One region of the Kitasatospora sp. NPDC049285 genome, then DNA from elsewhere that is predicted to be linked to it. Evidence: riboswitches for the same ligand, from Rfam matches in the RefSeq annotation. Region 1 holds a riboswitch; the other holds the start of a gene.
The links. A riboswitch is a leader RNA that binds a small molecule or an ion and turns the genes downstream of it on or off. The one in region 1 is predicted to bind cyclic di-AMP.

Region 2: linked by a shared signal. The riboswitch ahead of AB0K51_RS02685 (NlpC/P60 family protein) and the one ahead of AB0K51_RS08310 (transglycosylase family protein) in region 1 are both predicted to bind cyclic di-AMP.

Annotation. Positions count from the first base shown of each region.
Region 1 is NZ_JBFAQR010000008.1:80,737-87,907, forward strand. It holds gene eno (phosphopyruvate hydratase) at 1-754, opposite strand, end outside; gene AB0K51_RS08310 (transglycosylase family protein) at 965-1,660, opposite strand; cyclic di-AMP (ydaO/yuaA leader) riboswitch at 1,664-1,866, opposite strand; gene AB0K51_RS08315 (cytochrome P450) at 2,098-3,357, opposite strand; gene AB0K51_RS08320 (SDR family NAD(P)-dependent oxidoreductase) at 3,513-3,941, shown strand; gene AB0K51_RS08325 (MazG family protein) at 3,959-4,951, opposite strand; gene AB0K51_RS08330 (SurA N-terminal domain-containing protein) at 5,006-5,638, opposite strand; gene AB0K51_RS08335 (serine/threonine-protein kinase) at 5,755-7,171, opposite strand, start outside.
Region 2 is NZ_JBFAQR010000002.1:195,079-202,249, reverse strand. It holds gene AB0K51_RS02695 (hypothetical protein) at 1-126, opposite strand, end outside; gene AB0K51_RS02690 (NlpC/P60 family protein) at 162-1,223, opposite strand; gene AB0K51_RS02685 (NlpC/P60 family protein) at 1,432-2,505, opposite strand; cyclic di-AMP (ydaO/yuaA leader) riboswitch at 2,520-2,668, opposite strand; gene AB0K51_RS02680 (NlpC/P60 family protein) at 3,035-4,072, opposite strand; gene AB0K51_RS02675 (NYN domain-containing protein) at 4,270-5,574, opposite strand; gene AB0K51_RS02670 (hypothetical protein) at 5,918-6,184, opposite strand; gene AB0K51_RS02665 (rhomboid family intramembrane serine protease) at 6,335-7,138, shown strand; gene AB0K51_RS02660 (Lrp/AsnC ligand binding domain-containing protein) at 7,135-7,171, shown strand, end outside.

The sequences.
Region 1 (7,171 bases):
CGTCCTTGAAGAACTCGGAGGCGGCGACGTCCAGGGCGAGCGCGACGTCCTTGCCCGGGGTGTAGCCGGCCTTCTTGATGGCCTCGGTGATGAGGTCGAGGGCCTCGCGGTTGGAGTCCAGGTTCGGGGCGAAGCCGCCCTCGTCGCCCAGGCCGGTGGAGAGCCCGCGCTCCTTCAGCACGCCCTTGAGGGTGTGGTAGACCTCGACGCCCCAGCGGACGGCCTCGGAGAAGGTCTCCGCGCCGATCGGGGCGATCATGAACTCCTGGATGTCGACGTTGGAGTCCGCGTGCGAGCCGCCGTTGAGGATGTTCATCATCGGGACCGGCAGCACGTGGGCGTTCGGGCCGCCCAGGTAGCGGAACAGCGGCAGGTCGCTGGCCTCGGAGGCGGCGTGCGCGACGGCGAGGGAGACGCCGAGGATCGCGTTGGCGCCGAGCGAGGACTTGTCCGGGGTGGCGTCCAGGTCGAGCATCGCCTGGTCGATCAGCCGCTGCTCGGTGGCGTCGTAGCCGACCAGCTCGGGGCCGATCTGCTCGATCACGGCGAGGACGGCCTTCTCGACGCCCTTGCCGAAGTAGCGGTTCTTGTCGCCGTCGCGGAGCTCCAGCGCCTCGAACGCGCCGGTGGAGGCGCCCGACGGGACAGCGGCACGACCGGTGCTGCCGTCGTCGAGACCGACCTCGACCTCGACCGTGGGGTTGCCGCGGGAGTCGAGGATCTCACGGGCTACGACGACATCAATGGACGGCACGAGGCATCTCCTAGCGGAAGCGGATGTGTGGTCGTTACGACCTGAGCCTAGCCCTACACCGCCCCGCGGCCACGTCCGGCCGGGCCTCGTCTCACGGTGTGGCACCGCTACTCACTGGTAGTTCACCTGATTGCCCGCAGGCCCGGGGCCCCGGACGGCGCGAACTGCCCTGCGCACGCCCGGGGCGGACGGACCGTCAGGCGCCGCGCGTCACAGCGCGAGCACCTGGCCGGGGAGGATGAGGTCCGGGTTGTCGCCGATCACCCGGCGGTTGGCCTGGTAGAGCTGCTCCCAGCCGCCGGGGAGGCTGCGGGCCGCGGCGATGCCGGAGAGGGTGTCGCCCTCGATCACGGTGTAGCCGCCGGCGGCGGGCGCGGGGGTCTCCGCGGCCGGCGGCTGGGCGGCGGGCTCGGACTGGGCCGGCTTGGCGGCGGGCTTCGAGGGCTTGGGGGACGGCTTGACGGCCGGCGCGGCCGGGCGCTCCTGCGAGCGGGAGACGGTGTCGTCCGAGGTGTCGGCCACCTCGCCGCCGCGGCTGAGGCCGGCCCGCACCGAGCAGACCGGCCAGGCGCCGGGGCCCTGGGAGGCCAGGACCCGCTCGGCGACCGCGATCTGCTGGGCGCGGCTGGCCTGGTCGGCGCGGCCCGCGTACTGGCCGCCGCCGTAGGCGCGCCAGGTGGAGGAGCTGAACTGCAGGCCGCCGTAGTAACCGTTTCCGGTGTTGATGCTCCAGTTGCCGCCGCTCTCGCACTGGGCCACGCGGTCCCAGACGGAGCTCGGGGCGGCTGCCGCTCCGGCGGCGGCGAGCAGGGGCAGGGCCAGGCCGACCGAGACCACGCCGGCGGCGGCGATGACCTTCTCGGCCTTGGTACTGCGTCGGTGACGGCCGGTACCGGTAACTGCCATGGGATGTCCTCTCCGCACGCCTGCGAGGTGAGCTGTCGGGTTCGGACCGGGAGGCTGGCCCGGCCACCCGGTGGTCACGGACGCGTGTGCGTCCACCTCCGGGCGGCTTCACCCCTAGCCGCTGGGACGGCGGCGGTCATACGTGGTTCCCCCGCTCCTGTCCGGGTCGATGACTCGGTGGCCCGAGGACGCGGCGGACAGGACTCGGCGTACCGCGTTCGGGGCCCGCTGCTGCGAGCAGATCGGAGAGTAGGCAGAGCTGACGGGCAATCACAAGCTCATATCACCGGCATCACGCCGAAATCACGAACCTCTACGGCTCGTACACAGAGCATCCATATATGTCCGGTTTCGTCCGTGTGGGGAGTGCGGCGCGCGCCCCCGTCCGACGCGCCGTCAGCCACTGCGAACGGGGGTTCGGACGGTTCGAAACGGCGTCAGCGGGGTGTGAAGGAGACCGGGAGGTCGCGCAGACCGCGCATGATCAGGCCGCCGCGCCAACGCAGTTCGGACGGGTCCGCGGCCAGCCGCAGGTCCGGCAGCCTGGTCAGTAGGCTGCCGATCGCGCGCTGGCCCTCAAGTCGGGCCAGCGGGGCGCCGATGCAGTAGTGGATACCGTGTCCGAAACCGAGGTGCGGATTGTCCGCCCGGGCCAAGTCGAGGGTGTTCTCGTCCGAGAACCGGGCCGGGTCGCGGTCGGCCGCGGCCAGCACCACCAACACCGGGTCGCCGACCGGGATCTCCACCCCGCCGATCCGCAGCGGAGCGGTGGCGAACCGCCAGGTGGCCAGCTCGACCGGGCCGTCGTATCGCAGCAGCTCCTCGATCCCGGTCTCCAGCAGGCCGGTCTCTCCGCGGTCCAACGAAGCTTGCAGGCGCTGGAGTTGGTCGGGATTGCGGAGCAGTGCGTACACGCCGTTGCCGACTAGATTGATGGTGGTCTCGAATCCCGCAAAAAGCAAGATGAAGGCCATCGCCGCGGCCTCGTTCTCGGTGAGGTGCTCACCGTGGTCACTGGCCCGGATCAGACCGGAGATCAGGTCGTCGCCGAGGTCGGCCCGCTTGCGGTGGATCAACTCGGCCAGGTAGCTCTGGATCCGCTTCACCGCGCGGCCCACTCCCCCGCGCCGGGCGCCGGTCTGGCCCGGCTTCGTGTGTCGCAGCATCATGCCGGCCCAGTCGCACAGGTCGTCCTGGTCCTCCTCGGGCACGCCGAGGAGCTCGCAGATCGCGTAGATCGGCAGCGGGAAGGCGAGTTCGTGGATCAGGTCGGCCTCGCCGCGGGCGGCGAAGGAGTCGATCAGCCGGTCGGTGAGCTGCTGCACGCGCGGTTCGAACTCGGCCACCCGGCGCGGGGTGAACGCCTTGGACACCAGCCGGCGCAGCCGGGTGTGGTCCGGCGGGTCGATGTTCAGCAGATGGGTCATCAGGTCGGCCTGCCGCTCGCCCGGGATGCCCACCCGGCCGGTGCGGTGCGCCTGCCCGCTGTGGTGCGCCGGGTTCTTCGACAGCCGGGCGTCCGCCAGCGCCTGCCGGGCGTCCGCGTACCGGGTGACCAGCCACGCCTCCACCCCGCTCGGCAGCGTGGTGCGGTGCACCGGCGCGTGCTGGCGCAGCCAGGCGTACGCCGGGTACGGGTCGGCCGCGAACTCCCAGGTGAAGAGTTCCGGCTGCGTGGGGTGGGGCGTGTGGGACATGTCTTGACCGTATCCAAAGGCTCCGCCGCGTGAGTCTGGTCACCTGGCGGGTAATCCCTGTTGCAGAGGGGATGGGCGTGCCTACCATCCTCCGACAGTCATAGCGCGGGCGGTCGTGCGGGCCGCCCGAGTCCGCCCTGAAGGGGGAGCAGACGATGCGGGTAGCCGGGGCAGTGGTGGTCATCGCGGTGCTCGACGGAGGCTCGGGGGCCGACCTGGCCCGCCGGTTCGCCGCCGCCGGGGCCGCCGGTCTGCTCATCGCCGACCTGCACCCCGGGGTCGCCGAGGACCTCGCCGCCGAACTCGACCGCCCCGGCTGCCCCGTGGTCGGCGTGTCCGGCGACGTCCACCGCCCCAGCGACATCGCCGCCCTGGTCGACACCGCCGCCAAGCACCTCGGCCCGATCGACCTGTTCGCGGTGGCCGGCCCGGACGGCGAGCGGATCGTCCAGCTCGCCGAACTGCCCGGCCACCTCGACCTGCTGGCCGAGGTGCTGGCCCTGGTCGGCGAGGCGATCGGCGAGGTCGTCCCCGCGCAGCGGCAGCCCGCCGACGCCGACCACCCGGCCCGCCTGGCGAGCTGACCCGCCGTCAGCCCGGCTCAGCCCTCCAGCCCCTCCGCGGCGCGCACCTCCCGGCGGTAGCCGCGGGCCGCCGCGCGCAGTGCCGCGTCCACGTCCACGCCGCGGTCGTAGGCCTGCTGGGCCACCGCCAGCAGCAGCTCCCCCGCCGACTCCTCGGTGAGCTCGGCGGGCAGCCGGTACGGCCGGTCGGGCACCGCGGTGAAGTTCGCCCGCCGCACCCGGGAGACCAGCTTCGCCGCGTAGGCGAGCGCCGGCAGTCCGCCCGGCACCCCGTCGAGCACCGACTCGCGCTGCTTCTCCGCGGCCTTCAGCTGCTCCCAGTTGGCCTCCACCTGCTCCGCGCCCTCGGCCTGGACGTCGCCGAACACGTGCGGGTGGCGGTACATCAGCTTCTCGACGATGTCCCCGGCCACGTCGTCGATCGAGAACGGGTCGGCCGGGTCCTCCTCGGCGATCCGCGAGTGGAAGAACACCTGCAGCAGCACGTCGCCGAGCTCCTCGCGCAGGGTCTCCCGGTCACCCTCCTCGATCGCCTCGACCAGCTCGAACGCCTCCTCCACCAGGTACTTCACCAGGCTGGCGTGGGTCTGCTCGGCGTCCCAGGGGCAGCCGCCGGGCGAGCGCAGCCGGTCCATCACCGCGGCCAGGTCGAGCAGCCGGGCGCCGGGCAGGTCGTACGAGCCGGGGAGCACCTCGATCTCCGGGTGCGCGCCGGCCTCCTCGACGGCGATCCGGGCCAGCGCGTCGGTCAGCCCGGGGTCGCCGTCCGGGCTCTCCAGCCAGACCGCGGGGGCCGCGGCGAGCAGCTGCCGGGCCAGCGCGGGGGCGCTCGGGCGCTCGATCAGCTCGGGCGTGATCCCGGCCTGCCGCAGCGCGGGCAGCTGCGGGTGGTCCGCGGCGCCGAGCAGCACCCTGGGGTTCGAGTGCAGGGCCTGCCAGGCGGGCCAGGAGAGCAGGCCGGGCGCGATCCGGTGGGTGGTGGTCAGCAGGATGAGCTTGGGAGTGTCCACGGCTCGAACCTACTGCGAAAGCCGCGCGGGGTGCGAAGCGGTCGACCCCCGCCGCTACAGCGGCTGGGCGTTCTTCGGCAGCCAGTCCTCGGTGGTCTCGGTGAGCGCGATCTGCGCCGGGTCCCAGGCCCCGTAGCGGGGGTTGACCTCGATGTGCAGGGCGGTGCCCGCGGTGGCCAGCGCCTTGCGGATCGCGGCGTCGCCGGAGCTGGACTCCGGGTCCTGGCCGCCGGCCAGCTTCACGATGCCGAGCTGCTGGCGGTAGTAGCCGTCGATCCCGGCGGCGGGCACGCCCTGACGGGAGAGCAGCAGCTGGGCCAGCCGGTCCTCGCCGCCCACGGTGCGCGTGTCGGCCGCCCGGGCGGCGTCGATCTCGCTCTGGCTGATCGCGAGTTGACGGTCCACCAGGGCGCGGGCGATCACCTTGTCGAGGATCAGGTCGGAGACCGCGTGCCGGGCCAGCCCGGCGGGCTCGTTGCTCTTCGCGCCGGTCTGCGGGCCCATGCCGGCGCGGACCGCCGCGACCCGGGACTCCACCTGCGCGACGGTGATCCGCTCCCCGCCGACCACCGCGGCGGCGCCCTGGTGCGGCGTCGCCGTCCCGCACGCGGTCAGCGCGGCGGCGGCGAGCGCGACGCCGACGGCCGTCCGCAGGCGGCGGGTACGGGCGGAGCTGGTGCGGATCACGGGGGCCTCCCGGCGGGTGGGGGTGCGTTCCGGTGGTGCGCTGGCGTGCGGGGCTGGGACGAACAATAGGGAGCCCCGCCGTCCGGTGCCAGACCCCCCGCGCGAACGGGCCCGGATCAGGTCGCGTACGGGTTGGTGGTGGTGCGCTGCGCGCCGAGCTGTTCGAGGTGGCCGCGCAGGCGTCGGACGTCGGGGTGGTGCGGGCCGTGGCGGCGCTCGGTCTCCAGGAGGAGCTCCAGCAGGGTCTGCCAGCCGGTCTCGGGGTGGCCGGTGGCGGCCTGCAACAGGCCGATGCGCTCGCGCAGTTCGGTGCCGTGCGCGGCGTCCGGGGCGGTGGCGGCGAGCACCGCGCGGTACTCGGCGAGCGCGTCGACCGGCAGGCCGAGCTGCTCCAGGCAGCGGGCGGCGTGCCGCCGGTGGTCGAGCGCGGCGGGGTCGTACGGGCCGCGCTCGACGGTCGCGTGCGCGGCGAGCCGCTGGAACTCGGGCAGCGCCTCGCCCCAGCGGCCGGTCGCCAGCAGGGTGCGGGCCCGGATCGCCCGGACGGTGTGCACCAGCGGCGCGGCCTCGCCCTGCTCGGCGACCGCCCGGGGCAGCAGCCGGCCGGCCAGCTCCAGCACCTCGGTGTGCCGGCCGGCCGCGACCAGGTCGGACAGCCGGGCACAGGCCCGGGCCAGCGTCTCGCCCTCGGACCCGCTCTCCGGGCCGCCGTCGTACCCGCTCTCGTACCGGCCGGGGGCCGCGGCGGCGGGCGGTGCGGCGGGGGCGGGCACCGCGGCGGGTGCGGCGGCCGACAGCGGTGCGGCGGGCGCCGGGTGTGCGGGTTCGGGGTGGTGCGGGTAGCGGTACGGGTCGGTCGGGTCGGGGACGGCGGGCAGCCGGGTGCGCAGGGCGGCGGCGGGCGCCGGCAGCAGGGGCAGCAGCCGGGCGTGCACCAGGCGGGCGTCGGCGGGCCGGTCCTCGGGGCGCTTGGCGAGCAGGTGCAGCACCAGCGCCTCCAGCCCGGCGGGCACCTCGGCGCGCAGTTCGCGCAGCGGTACCGGCGGGTCGTCGACCTGGCGGCGCAGCACGCCGAGCGCGGTGGGCGCGGGGAACGGCGCCTGGCCGGCCAGCATCTCGTGCAGCATGCAGCCGAGCGCGTACAGGTCGCTGCGCGGGTCGGTGGCGGCGGCGAGGGCCTGTTCGGGGGCCATGTAGGCGGGGCTGCCGATCGGGCTGCCGGTGAGGGTGAGGCGGGTGGCGCCGGGGTCGAGGGCGGCGGCGATGCCGAGGTCCAGCAGCACCACCCGCCCGTCCGGACGGATCATCACATTGCTTGGCTTGAGGTCGCGGTGGACCACCTGCGCCGCGTGCACGGCGGCCAGCGCGGCGCACAGCTGCCCGGCCACCGCGACGGCCTGCGCCACCGGCAGCGGGCCCTCCTCGGCGATCAGGTCGGCCAGACTCAGGCCGGGCACCCGCTGCATCACCAGGTACAGCTCCTCGCCGTCCGCCCCGGCGTCGTACACGCTGACCAGCCCGGGGTGCTCCAGC
Region 2 (7,171 bases), on a different contig from region 1:
CGCTGCCAGCGGCGCCCGGCGGGGCGGGGCGACCGCCCGGGGCAGCGAGAGCTGGACCGCCCCGGCGGCGGCCAGCAGCAGGGCGGCGCGACGGGACAGCGGAGCACCGACCTGCCGCCCGGACACCCGGGGCAGGTCGGTGACCAGGGGCTCGTCCGGGCTCAGACCCGCACCACCGAGCTGACCGGCATCGCGTTGACGCTCTCGTAGCGGACCCGGGCCCCGGGGTACGGGGCGTGCACGACGACACCGCCGCCGGCGTACATGCCGACGTGGTGCATGTCCTTGTAGAAGATCACCAGGTCTCCGGGCCGGGCTTCGGCGAGGCTCACCCGCCGGCCGGCCGAGGCCTGCTCCTGCGAGGTGCGCGGCAGGGTCACTCCGGCCTGCCGCCACGACCAGTACATCAGACCGGAGCAGTCGAACGTGCGCGGGCCGGTCGATCCGTACACGTAGGGGGAGCCGATCTTGGCGATCGCGGCGGCCAGCGCGACCGCGGCGCGGTCCGAGGAGGGCGGCTGGTCGCCGAGGTCGACCCGGTCGGCGCCGCGGGTGGCGCGCTGCTCGGCCTCCCGGGCGTCGTCGGTGATCAGCCGGGCGCGCTCGGTGGCGCCGAGGCCGTTCAGCAGGTGCTGGGCCCGGCCGAGCCGCGCCTTGACGTCCTCCTTGGCGGCGGCCAGCGACTGCCGGACGTTCTCCAGCTCGGCGAGCTTGGCGGTCGCCTCCTGGCGGCGCTGGTCGAGCCGGCGCTGCCGGTCGGCGACCTCCCGCAGGGTGTCGTTCTGCCGGGAGGTGGCCTGGTCGAGCGAGCGGGCGCCGTCCAGGTAGCCGGCCGGGTCGCGGTCGAGCATCAGCCGCAGGGTGGGGTCGACGCCCTGCGCGCGGTACTGGGCGGCGGCGACCGCGGCCAGGTTGCCGGTCAGCCGGTTGAGCTCGTCCTGCCCGGCGGCCACCTGGTCCTGCAGCGAGGCCGCCTCGGCCTGCAGCTTCCGCTGCTGCTCCTGGGCGGCGTTGAACTTCTCGGAGGCCTGCTCGGCCTCGTCGTACAGCTGGTCGACCTGCGCCTTGACCTCCTTGCGGCCCAGCGGCTCGGCCGGGCTGAGCGGCGCCGCGCCGGCGGCGGCGACCGTGACGCCGAGCGCGCCCGCGGCGGCGGCGGTGAGCGCCAGGGCGCGGGCCAACCGCTGGACGCCCGGCAGTGGGGGGCGACGGTGCACCGACATGCGCGAGGACTCCGTTCCTGCGGCCGCCTCCGCCGCCGCCCGGCGGGGCGGCCGTCCGCTCGGGGGCTCGGGGGCAGAGGTTAGCGAGTCGGATCGATCCAGTCCAAACCCTGACACCTTCGAATATTTGACCGCGAATCGGACATCGGGACGACGAAGGCCCGACACCCCAGGTCGGGGGTGTCGGGCCGTTCGCGCTGACCCTGGGTCAGACCCGCACGATGGTGTTGATCGGCATCGCGGTGGCCGACTCGTAGCGGACCTGCGCACCGGTGTGCGGGGCGTGCAGGACCTGCCCGTTGCCCACGTACATGCCGACGTGGTGCATGTCGCCGTAGTAGATGATCAGGTCGCCCGGCTGGGCCTTGGAGATGTCCGACCCGATCCGGGTGCCGGCGCCGGCCTGGGCCTGCGAGGTGCGCGGGATCGAGACGCCGGCCTGCGCGTAGGCCCACTGCATCAGGCCGGAGCAGTCGAAGGTGGTCGGACCGGCCGCGCCGTAGGAGTACCAGCTGCCGAGCTTGGACGTGGCGGCGGCGAGCGCGGCCCCGGCGTAGCCGGAGGTGGCCTTCACGGCGCCGAGGTCCGGGCGGGACTCGTCGCGGGAGGCGCGCTGGGCGGTGTCGGCCTGGGCGCGGGAGTCCGCGGCGGCCTTCGCCTCGGCGGCGGCCAGCTCGTCGCGCTCCTTCTGGGTGAGCGAGTTGAGCAGGTCGGTGGCCTTGGCCAGCTTCGCCTGGATGTCCTCCTTGTCGGCCTTCAGGGCCTTGGCGGTGACGTCCAGTTCGGTGAGCTTGCGCTGGGCCTCGTCGCGCTGCTGGTCGAGCGCGGCCTGCTCGGTCTTGAAGGACTTCAGCAGCCCGGCCTGGGTGGAGCCGACCTGGTCCAGCGCGCCGGCCTGCCCGAGGAAGGCGTCCGGGCTGCTGGAGAGCATCAGCTGCATGGTCTGCGAGACGCCGCCGGTGCGGTACTGCTCGGCGGCGATGCCGGCCAGGCTGTCCTGAACGGTGGTCACCCGGTCCTGCTGGCGCGCCACCTGGTCCTGCAGCTGGCCGACCTGCTTCTGCAGGTCCTGCTGCTTGACCACCGCGGCGTTGTACGCCTCGGTCTTCACCTCGGCCTGCTCGTTGAGCTGGTCGACCTGCTGCTTGACCTGGTCCTTGGTCGGCGCCGGGCCGGCGTGCGCACCGCCCTGGGTGGAGAGCGCCACGGCGGTGGCGGCGGCGGCAGTGAGAATCGAGACCCGGGCACGGCCTGCGGGCTTGGGACGACGATGGGACGCCACGAAGGCGGACTCCTTCTTCCTCACACACCGCCTACCGGGTGAGCTGACGGGTTCGGGCCGGAAGAAGCCCTACGGTGCCTCACCGGCCGCTGCTACGGCCGACCTGACACCGATTCACCCCGGGGGAACGTGGTTCCCCGGCTCCGTTCGACAGCACCCCCGCAGGGGCATCCCCGTCGGCAGGCCTCGTGGTGACGGCCCGCCCGCTGTGTCACGGACTCGGCGGCGACCTCCGCCGTCGCCCCCCATGGGCGATCGACATTGCGGTGGTCGAGGCATGACCCTAGTAACCGATCCGTGATCCGTTCAAATCCTTGTCAGAAGAAAATCTGATTCTGCGTCGAATTCGATTACGAATCTGACCGACCGTGATCAGCCTGTAACGTAGAGCTTATTGATTTTCACCATATGGTCGAGAAATGACACGCCCGGACGTGTCGCGGATCACAGGGAGATCTCGACCCGTCCGGGCGTGTCACGGTGCGTCAGTTGTCGCCCTCTGTGGGCTTATGTCCGGTTCGTCGGATCGTCAGATCCGGCGGATGGTGTTGATCGGCAGGGTGTCGACCGCCATGGTCTTCACCACGTCGCCGGTGTGCGGCGCGTGCAGCACCAGGCCGTTGCCGATGTACATGCCGACGTGGTGCTGGTCGCCGTAGTAGATGACCAGGTCGCCGGGCTGGGCGTTGTGCCAGTCACGGCCGACGTTGACGCCCGCGGTGGCCTGCGACTGCGAGGTGCGCGGGATCGAGACGCCGGCCTGCGCGTAGGCCCACTGCATCAGGCCGGAGCAGTCGAAGCTGCTCGGACCGGTCGCGCCCCAGACGTACGGCGCGCCCTGCTTGCCGAGCGCGGCCTTCACCGCGACCGCGGCGTAGCCGCTGGCCGGCGGGAGGCTGGAGATGTCGACCCGGGAGGCGCTGCGGGAGGCGGAGCCGCCGGTGCCCTCCAGGATCGAGGCGCGGTCCGCGGCGCTGAGCTTGCTGAGCAGCTTCTGCGCCTGCTGGAGCTTGTCCTGGACGTCCGCCTTGGCGTCGTTCAACGCCTTGGTCTGGCTGTCCAGTTCGGCCAGCACCTGGGCGGCTTCCTGCTTCTGCTGGTCCAGCCGGCGCTGCTGGTCCTTCAGCGACTTCAGGGTCTCCGCCTGGGTGCTGGCGGCCTGGTCGAAGGAGGACGCCTGCGCGAGGTAGGTGTCCGGGTTGGCGGAGAGCATCAGCTGCATCGACGGGTCCACCCCGCCCTGGCGGTACTGGTCGCCCGCCACCGCGGCCAGCCCGGAGGCCAGTTCGGTCATCTGCTCCTGGCTGCGGGCCACCTGGTCCTGCAGCTGGTCGGCCTGCTTGCGCAGCTGGTCGGAGCGCTCCTTGGCACCGTTGAACTTCTCGGCCGCCTGCTCCTGCTCCTCGAGCAGCTTGTCGACCTGCGCCTTGACCTCGTCCTTGCTCGGCGACGCGGGCGCGGCGTGCGCGCTCACCTGGGCCGACAGGGCGACCGCGGTCGCGGCGGCAGCGGTGAGCACGGAGACCCGTGCGCGGCTCGGCTGCTTGGGACGGCGGTGGGAGGCCAAGGGAGGTGCTCCTTCTTCCTGCTGGACTCACCCCTAGGAGTGATAGTCCGGAATATAGGTTTGACGCCAGACCCTAGTGAAGTCCAAGCCTTCGCGTCCACTCCCAGGTGCCCGCGAACCGGCCTCCCCGGACGCTTTCACCACACCGACACACTCCGGCAACCTCGCGGGGCCGCCTGATCGGCCGTCAGCCGAGGTCAGGTCCGGGACAACCGGTTGAGCAGCAGCGTCGAGGAGACCGGGCGGGCGCCCGCCTTCCGCACCCCGTCCGCGACCTCCTTGTCGGCCGAGACCACCACCACCGGACGGCCCTGCGGCTCGGCCCGGACCAGTCGGCGGATCAGCTCGTCCGCGGTCTCCCCGGTGCGGCTGAACCGCACCCGCACGCCGCGCGGCGGCGCCATGATCACCGGGACGTCCAGGTCCTGGCCGTCGAAGACGCAGGTGACCTCGGCCTGGGTGCGCTGCGCGAGCATCGCCAGCCCGCCCAGCAGCCGCAGCCGCTGCTGCTCCAGCGGCAGTTGCGGGTAGCCGGTCTTGGTCACGTTGTAGCCGTCCACCACCAGGTGGACCTGCGGGATCGCCAGCAGCTGGTCCAGCAGCGCCGGATCGTCCTCGGCCAGGCCGCGCCGGGCCACGTCGTTCGGCGAGGCCGAGCCCGGCTCCACCGCCTCCACCAGGTCCGCCGGGCGCAGCGCGGTGACCGGCAGGGCCAGTTCGCGCTGCAGGCCCTGCGCGGACTGCAGCACGGTGTCCAGCAGCAGGCGCAGCCGCATGTCCTCGACGCTGCGGCCCTCGCGGGCGGTGCGGCGACCGGTCTCCACCGCCGTCTCCAGCTCGGAGACCCGGTGGCGCAGCCGGCGCGCCTCGCTCTCGGCGGCGCTGCGCTCGGCCGCGGCGGCGGCCTTCGCCGCCTCCAACTCCCCTGCCAGGCGGCGGCTCTCGGCCTGGGCCCGGCGGGTGTCGGCCTCCAGCGAGCGGACCTTCTTGCGCAGCGAGTCGGCCTCCCGCCGCACCCCCTCGGCCTCGGTGCGGACCCGCTCCAGCTCGCCGCGGGCCGTCGACCTGGCCTCCGCCAGCTCCTCCTGCAGCCGTTCGGCCAGCCTGGCCGCCTCGGCCGCCGCGCCCTCCGCGTCGGCCCGCTCGGCCTCCTCGCCGGCCTCGTGCACCAGCCGGGTCCAGCCGGTCGGGCGCAGCAGGTAGGCCGCCGCGGCGACGTCCATCGGGTCGGCCGCGGCCGGCACGGTGCCCGCCTCCAGCGCGCGCACCAGGTCCGGCTGGCCCAGCCGCAGGCGCTCGGCTATCCGGATCCGGAAGGCCGGCTCCGACTCCAGCGCGGCGGCCAGCGCGGTCGCCGCGTACTTGGCCCGCCGGGCCGGCGTGAACTTGGCGTACGGGCGCAGCGAGGCGGGCAGTTCGGCGGCGGGGATGCCGCCCAGCGCGTCGGAGGCGATCCCGACCACCCGTCGGCGCACGCCCTCGGGCAGCGCCCGGCCGGTCACCTCGGCGGCGTCCTCGCCGGGCTGCTCCGCGAGGGCCTCGGCGGCATCCTCGCCGGGCTGCTCCGCGAGGGCCTCGGCCGCACCGTCCGGCTCCTCGACCGGTCCGGGCTCAGGAATGGACGCGATCCCGTCCGTGCCCGTGGGCGCGTTCGCTGCCTCCACCACTGTCCTCGGCTCCGATCCTGGTCCGGGCGGCCCGGCCCGGCCGTCTGCCGCGCCGCCGTGAACCACCGCTTCCTGTAATTGTCCCGTCTACCGTGCCGCACCGACAGCACCCCACCGACGAGTCCGCCCCGCGCCCCCGTCCGGAGTGCGGACGGGAGGGCGGGGCGGTGGGGTGGCGTCAGCCCTGCTGGCCGCCGTCGGCCGCGGCGTCGTCGGCGCCGGGACGGGCCACCAGCTCGACCTGGTCGACGGCGTTGCACCAGCGGCAGCGCACCGACTCGATGGTCTCGGCGAGCACCTCGGTCTCCTCGACCTTCGACTCACCGGACAGGTCGAAGTGCAGGAAGTCGATCACCCGGGACGAGCGGGTCACGTCGAAGCGGGTCAGGTTGCCACACAGCGTGCAGCGCCAGCGGGTCTCGGCGGTCGGCGCGGCAATGGTCATCAGTGGTCCCTCTCGGCTGGTCCCATGGTCCGGGCCTCCAGCCTATTGCCTGGCCCGGTGCCCCCGGCCCCCCGGTCCACTGCGCGGACGCTCACCCGGCCGGAGCAGCGCCCGGTGTCACCGCCGCGCCCCCGAGGAATGCTGACCGGCATGGTGCTCCCCGCCCTCGCCCGGGCCGGTTCGCCGGCGGCCGCGCGGACCGCCCGCGCCCCGGCCGTCACCTACCTGCTGCTCGCGGTGTCCGCGCTGGTCCTGGTCCTGGGCCCGTCCGGGCTGAACCCGCTGTACGGCAGCGGCGACGCCCGGCTCTGCGCCGAGCAGCGCTACGAGCACCGCTGGGGCGCCGTCCCGGCCGAGCTGCTCGGCGGCCACCCGCTGACGGCCGCTCAACTCGCCACCCTCTCCCCCGCCGCCCCCGGCTGCGCGCTGCCGCCGACCCACGGAAAGGTCCCCGAACTCTCGGTGCTGACCTCGCTGTTCGTGCACGCCGGCTGGCTGCACCTGGTCGGCAACCTGCTCTTCCTCTTCGTCTTCGGCCCCGCGGTGGAGGCCCGGCTCGGCCGGCTGCGCTTCCTGGTCGGCTACCTCGCCATCGGCTACCTGGCGACCTACGGCTACGCGGTGGCCGAGGCGCACACCCCCGACGCCATGCGCGCGCTGGTCGGCGCCTCCGGCGCGATCGCCGGGGTGCTCGGCGCGTACCTGCGGCTCTATCCGAAGGCCCGGGTGACCACCCTGGTGCCGATCCTGCTCTTCCTGCCGCTGCGCTTCCCCGCCTGGCTGGTGCTCGGCCTGTGGTTCGCCCTGCAGTGGTGGTCCGTCAGTTCCGGCGGCACCGGGGTCGCCTACCTGGTCCACGTGATCGGATTCGCCACCGGCTGGCTGTTCGCCTGGGCCGCCCGTCCGGCGGGGGATACCCTGGGCGCACCTTCTCGAACAGGAGTTGCTCAGTGATCACCGCGATCGTCCTCATCAACACCAGCGTCG